3 regions of the Bradyrhizobium icense genome follow, and region 1 is predicted to be linked to each of the others. Evidence: predicted binding sites of a transcription regulator. Region 1 holds the regulator's gene; each other region holds the start of a gene.
The links. The regulator LexA, encoded in region 1, represses DNA repair genes until DNA is damaged. The targets are predictions, from matches to a motif close to TGTTCNNNNTGTGTTCNG.
Positions count from the first base shown of each region.

Region 2: a site for LexA is predicted at 1,047-1,064, ahead of LMTR13_RS07440 (PA0069 family radical SAM protein). Genes of this name have one in related genera too.
Region 3: a site for LexA is predicted at 1,152-1,169, ahead of LMTR13_RS19585 (single-stranded DNA-binding protein). Genes of this name have one in related genera too.

Region 1 covers NZ_CP016428.1:4,048,649-4,050,913, reverse strand. The annotation lists gene LMTR13_RS19120 (molybdopterin molybdotransferase MoeA) at 1-370, shown strand, start outside; gene lexA (transcriptional repressor LexA) at 576-1,277, shown strand; gene LMTR13_RS19110 (hypothetical protein) at 1,507-1,929, shown strand; gene LMTR13_RS19105 (hypothetical protein) at 2,017-2,244, shown strand; gene LMTR13_RS19100 (ComEC/Rec2 family competence protein) at 2,252-2,265, opposite strand, start outside.
Region 2 covers NZ_CP016428.1:1,568,019-1,570,283, reverse strand. The annotation lists gene LMTR13_RS07440 (PA0069 family radical SAM protein) at 1-1,025, opposite strand, end outside; gene LMTR13_RS07435 (glycosyltransferase family protein) at 1,216-1,788, shown strand; gene LMTR13_RS07430 (bifunctional helix-turn-helix transcriptional regulator/GNAT family N-acetyltransferase) at 1,936-2,265, shown strand, end outside.
Region 3 covers NZ_CP016428.1:4,152,636-4,154,900, reverse strand. The annotation lists partial or broken gene LMTR13_RS19590 (DUF2306 domain-containing protein) at 1-129, opposite strand, end outside; gene LMTR13_RS19585 (single-stranded DNA-binding protein) at 459-947, opposite strand; gene LMTR13_RS19580 (outer membrane protein) at 1,461-2,249, shown strand.

The DNA.
Region 1 (2,265 bases):
GATGATGCATGGCAGGCTGGGCGCGATGCGGGTGATCGGCCTGCCCGGCAATCCCGTCTCCTCCTATGTCTGCAGCTTCCTGTTTCTGGTGCCGCTGATTCGCGCATTATCGGGCCGCGACACCATCCACCACCCGCGCGAGAGCGCCCTGCTCGGCCGTGATCTCGCCGCCAACGACCAGCGCGAGGACTACCTGCGCGCCCGCCTCGAAACGCGCGAAGACGGCACGCTTGTCGCCGTTCCGGTAAACCATCAGGACTCGTCGCTGCTCGGAAATCTCGCTGCGGCACGGGCGCTTGTGATACGTCCGCCGTTCGCGCCGGCGGCCAAAAAGGGATCGCGTTGCGAGCTGCTCCGGCTGCCGGAATGACGCCTGAACGGCGTCCCAACGGCACCTGGGGCCGAAACCGCAATGCGTTCACTTGAAATTAAGTGGTTGCGGAACACATATCGAACATATAGTGTCCGTTCATGATTTGTTTCGACTGCTAGTGTCTATGTCGGGAGTTTGGGGACTTCCGCGATCTGGGCCCTGAAGATCGAAACAACGACGCCAAACCGGGGGATTGCTCGCGATGCTTACGCGCAAACAGTACGAACTTCTGCGTTTCATCAATGAACGGCTGAAAGAGGCCGGTGTGCCGCCCTCCTTCGACGAGATGAAGGACGCGCTCGACCTGCGCTCGAAATCCGGAATCCACCGCCTCATTACGGCCCTGGAGGAGCGCGGCTTCATCCGCCGCCTGCCCAACCGCGCCCGCGCCATCGAAGTCATCAAGCTGCCCGAGCTCGCCGCCGCCGCCAATGGCCGCCGCGGCTTCACGCCGAGCGTCATCGAGGGTACGCTTGGCAAGCGCCAGGTCGGCGCACCGGCCGCCGAGGACGACAACAACCGGCCGGTCGCCGTCCCCGTGATGGGCCGGATCGCCGCCGGTACGCCGATCGAGGCGCTGCAGACCCGCAGCCACACCATCAGCGTGCCGCCGGATATGCTCGGCTCCGGCGAGCATTACGCGCTCGAAGTGCGTGGCGATTCCATGGTGGACGCCGGCATTCTCGACGGCGACATGGCGCTGATCCAGCGCAACGAGACCGCCGACACCGGCGATATCGTCGTGGCGCTGATCGACGAGGAGGAAGCGACGCTGAAACGCTTCCGCCGCCGAGGCGCCTCGATTGCGCTCGAGCCCGCCAACGCGGCCTATGAAGTCCGCATCCTGCCGCCGAACCGCGTCCGGATTCAGGGCAAACTGATCGGACTGTACCGCAAATACTGACCGGTTATGCCCTCCCGGCCCATGACCAAAAGCAGCCCCGGCCCGCGGCCGGGGTTTTTTGTTGCGTGTATGGAACTAAGGCACGTTAGCGCGTTTGTGAATGTGGCGCAGTGCGCCAGTCGCAGAATTGCCCAGAAAGAAGAAAAGGCTCTGCGCCATGTCCACTCTGATAGAGGCCTGTGCCTCCTTCTAGACACGGGTCAGCTATCTCAAACGAGGGAGCCATCCGATGTGTGACTATAGCCTGCACGCCGTGGCAACACGGCCTGCCCAGGTCGGCGAGACGCTGATCACCACGACGTTCCGCGGTACATCTACCCGCGGCTTTGCGTCGGAGCGCGAGCCCGCGGTGGCGGTCTGCATGCTTCCCGGCACCGAACTGGCGTTCGCAGAGGACGTCAGATACGACAACCGCTGGATCTGGACGCGAACCACCGACTGGCGGGTCGGCAAGTTCAATCAGATCGAACCCGAAGTATCCGACCGTCATCATGACGCGATCGAATTTCCCGACGGAAGCCATGTACTGGTGACGCAGCTTTGCGAAGGCCAGCGCGCGACCGTGCTGCAATTGCCGGTGGTCCAGACCGGTGGCGAGCGTGCACCGAAGGTGACGGAAGCGCCTCCGGTCGAATCGATCGTGACTGGATAGATAAACGCCAAGCATATGATCCGCCGGTCCAGGCCGGCGGATCATGGTGGTACATTTTCGAGAAACTCGGCACCGAGGGGGCAATCGGTGGTCAACAAGGTTACATGGCAACGAGCCGGACGCGTCACCGAGCCCGGACGGTACATGTTCAGGTACGGGTGGCTCACCATCACGGCCGAAGATCTCGCAATCTGGCAGCAATTCCCCGAGGCGTCGTTCACGCTGGTCAACCTGCCGTCGGCCCCCGACGCGCCCGAGGAATTCCACCTCGGTGCGTTTGAAATTCCGGCCAAACCCACGGTCGACGAGCACTGACGCCCGTCTACTCCTCCGCCT
Region 2 (2,265 bases), 2.5 Mb from region 1:
CCGGTGCCCTTCATCCGCGTTCCCCATTGCGAGTCGTAGTCGCGCCCGCCACGCATGTCGCGGATCAGGGTGAAGACGTGACGGTAGCGGTCGGGATAATTCGCCATCAGCCATTCGCGAAAGAGATCGCGCACCTCGAGCGGCAGCCGCAGCAGCACGTAACTCGCTTCCTTGACCCCGGCATGGGCCGCGGCATCGAGAATGCGCTCGATCTCGGAATCGTTCAGCGCGGGAATAACGGGTGCGACCATCACCGTGGCGGGGATGCCGGCCTGCGATAATTGCCGCAGCGCCTCCAGCCGCTTCGGCGGCGTCGAGGCGCGCGGCTCCATGGTGCGGGCGAGCTTGGGATCGAGCGCGGTCACGGAAATCGCGACCTTTACCAAACTGCGCTTCGCCATTCGCTGCAGAATATCGATGTCGCGCGTAACCAGCGCCGATTTGGTGACAATGCCGACGGGATGACCGGCTCGTTCCAGCACTTCGAGAATGCCGCGCATGATTTTGTGCTCGCGCTCGATCGGCTGATAGGGATCGGTGTTGGTGCCGATCGCGATCATGCGCGGCTCGTAACCGGGCGCCGCCAATTCTTTCTCGAGCAGTTCCGGCGCGTCCGGCTTGGCCAGCAGTTTGGATTCGAAGTCGAGCCCGGGCGACAGGCCGAGAAAGGCGTGGGTCGGCCGCGCGAAGCAGTAGACGCAGCCATGCTCGCAGCCGCGGTAGGGGTTGATCGAGCGGTCGAAGCCGATGTCGGGCGAGTCGTTACGGGTGATGACCTTGCGCGAAGTATCCAGCGACACCGTGGTCTTGAACGGCGGCAGGTCGTCCAGGCTCTGCCAGCCATCGTCGAAGGCGACCCGCGCCTCGGCCTCGAACCGGCCGCTCTGGTTCGACTGCGCACCGCGGCCACGCCGTCTCTGGCGTTCGATGGCGACCGCAAGCTCGGGAAAAGGGGTCGCACCCGCCGGCTCGGAGGGCGCCGTGACCGGCGGGTGCTTGAGGGCATGAGAGGATGCTCGGCTCATGGAGCGAACATAGCACGCATCAAGAACAAATCAAGAACAACATCGACAACAATTCACATTGAGCACAAACCGCGGAGAAAGGCGTCCGCGGCCGATGCCGCAAAAAACTGCACGCAAACGGCTGCTTTGATTGTGACAAGGTGATAACAGTGCAGCGTTTTTCACCGTTTGAGCCACTGAAGCCTCACTCATGCTGAGCGTGATCGTTCCGACCGAAGGAATAGAACAGCCCGCCGTCGCAACACTGGCGGCGCTGGTGCCGGGAGCCGCAGCCGGCGTCATCTGCGAGGTGCTGCTGGTCGACGGAACCGGTAACGGCGTGATCGAGCGGGTGGCCGACGTGGCCGGCTGTCGCTTTCTGAGGTTTGAGGGAACACGCGCTGCGGCGCTGGCCGCCGGCGCGCGGGCGGCGCGCTCGCCATGGCTGATGTTCCTGCACGCCGGTGCGGTGCTCGACAGCGGTTGGATCGACGAGACCACGCAGTTCATCCAGAACGTATCGAGCAGCGGACGGCCGCGTGCCGGGGTGTTTCGCTATGCGCGCTCGCCCTATGCCGAGACACGGCTGCGCGACGGCTTCAAGTTCGTCGCCCGCATGATCGCCGGGCCATCGGCGGAACAGGGGCTCCTGATCGCCCGCGATCATTATGAGCGGCTTGGCGGCTACCGGCCGGATGCCCGCCGCTCCGAGACGCGGCTGCTGCGCCAGCTCGGCCGCTCGGCGCGTACCCAATTGCGCAGCCGGATCATGGTCGTCGCCTAGGGCGGTAAACCGCAGGGCCCCGGACACAAAATATCGAAAACAACCCCATGCAAAGTAGAACCGGCACGAGCCGGCGGCCCCCACCCTCGCGAATATACTTGCTAAAGTCAAATATATCTTTGACAATAGCAAATGTCGAGGTGTCCAATGTCCCAGCTGAATTCCGAACAAGAAGTTGCGGCCGTTCGCGCCTTCAACCGCTTCTACACCCGCAAGCTCGGGATCATCGAACCGAAGCTGCTGCACAGCCCGTTTACGCTGCAGGAGGCGCGCATCATCTACGAGATCGTGCATCGCCCGGCCTGCACCGCCAGCGATCTGACCCGCGATCTCGGGCTCGATCCCGGCTTCCTGAGCCGCACCCTGCAGGCGCTGCAGCGCCGCCAGATCGTGACGCGAAAGCCGTCAAAGGACGACGGCCGCGTCAACGAGCTCGCGCTGACGGCGAAGGGCCGCGCCGCCCAGGCCGAGCTGGAG
Region 3 (2,265 bases), 100 kb from region 1:
AACCGTCCGGTGCGGCAGCGTTCCCTTAGGAGCAGCCAATTGAACGACACCGAGCCCGAACGCCGCCATGGCGGCAAAGGCATGGACCGGTATCGCGGGCGCGGCGTCCAGCAGCGGTGCGAGCGGCATCTGAAACTCCCGGCGATTGCTGCGCGCGATGCAGGGCTCCTGCACCATGTAAGGAGTATTTACATCAATCTTTCCACTGTCAAGTTCAATCGACACCGTCCTGATCGATTGGATGAACGACCGCTCCGATCGCGCGTGACGCCCGAGGTCACAAACCTCTGCCGAGCCATTCAAAACGCGCGTATTCTTGGTCCGGTCATCCCGTCCACCCGCGCAGATTTGGCTGCGGTGAGGTTGCAGGTGCACAAAGGCATTCGGCGCGAGATCGGCCGAATGCCTCAAACTAAATGCTCTACCTCAAAGTGCTATTGTGCCGGCTGACTTCGCGCTCAGAACGGAATGTCGTCGTCCATGTCGCTGTTGCGGCTGCCTGCCGCGACTGCCCGACGCGGCGCCGAAGAGGCCGGACCGCTGGAGCCGAAATCGCCGGAATCGTCGGACCCAAAGCCGCCGCCCCCACCGCCGCTGCGGCCGTCGAGCATGGTCAGGTTCGAGTTGAAACCCTGCAGCACGACTTCGGTCGAGTACTTGTCGACCCCGCTCTGGTCGGTCCATTTGCGCGTCTGCAACTGGCCCTCGATGTAAACCTTGGCGCCCTTCTTCAGGTACTGCTCGGCGACCTTGCAGAGCCCCTCGTTAAAGATCACGACGCGGTGCCACTCGGTCTTTTCCTTGCGTTCGCCGGTGGCCTTGTCGCGCCAGGTCTCCGAGGTCGCGATGCTCAGATTGGCAATCGGCCGCCCGTCCTGTGTGCGCCGGATTTCAGGATCCTTGCCGAGGTTGCCGACCAGAATCACCTTGTTCACGCTTCCCGCCATCGCCGCTCTCCACTCGATATCGCCGGCAAAAATCACTGGTTCGGCCTGCATCGTGCCGGCCGTCTTCAATTCTTGACCTGTCGCTTGTCCGCCGCTCGCCCGTTTCCGGACATCCGAACGGACCCTATACGCTCGCAGGCCCCGCTGACCTGGCGATCCCTCGGCAAGTCGGCGGTTATCCACATATAGCATCGCCGGGGCAAGTGTTCCAGCTTTGTTCCCGTTACTGGTCGTTGGGCCTATTCCAATCCAACCGCTCAACCAGCGGGGGAGTTCGTTGGAACAAAATGGAACCCGAAAATCGCGAAATGGAACCCGAAAGTTCCGCACAACATAGGGAATATGTTAAGTAAATCATCATCTTGGTTCCATATACTTCGTTCGCGACTGTTGCAATTCGGAGACGCAATTTTCGGGCGAGTCACGCTATAGAAATTGCACAGCGGCGCGGGCGCTCGCGTCACCAACAGCGCTTCAGGACGAGCGGAAGCGGATTAGAACTGGGGATAGACCATGAAGAAGTATCTGCTAGCTACAGTTGCTCTCATCGCGTTCGCCGCTCCTGCGGCGGCCGCCGACCTCGCTGCGCGCCCTTACACCAAGGCGCCGCCGGCACCCGTCGCCGTCGTGTACGATTGGAGCGGGTTCTACATCGGTGCCAACGGTGGCTGGGGTTCGAGCCACAAGTGCTGGGATCTCACTGCCGACGTCATAGGTCCTTTCGTTCCGCCGCTGGCCGAGGGCTGCCATGACGCAACGGGCGCCACGGCCGGCGGTCAAATCGGCTATCGCTGGCAGGCTGCCAGCTGGGTGTTTGGTCTGGAAGGGCAAGGCAACTGGGCTGACTTCAAGGGCTCCAACACAAGTCTGGCGTTTTTCACCCCGCTCAGCACCATCGAGAATGAGTCGAAGATCAATGCGTTCGGACTGATCACCGGTCAGGTCGGCTATGCTTGGAACAACGTTCTGCTCTACGTAAAGGGCGGCGCGGCCGTGACCGGCGAAAAGTACAGGGGTATCGAAACCGCGACCGGGCTTCTTGTCGACAGCGCCAAGGAAACGCGTTGGGGCGGCGTCGTTGGTGCCGGTCTCGAAGTCGGCTTCGCCCCGAACTGGTCAGTTGGAGTCGAGTACAACCACCTGTTCATGGGTGACCGCGACGTCGACTTTGCCGCATCCGGCAACTTTATTGGTGCTCCGGCCGGCTCGTTTTCGAGGACTTCTCGCATCGACCAGGACGTGGATCTCGTCACTGTCCGCCTCAACTACCGCTGGGGCGGTCCGGTTGTCGCGAGGTACTGATCGCAACACCAGCGCG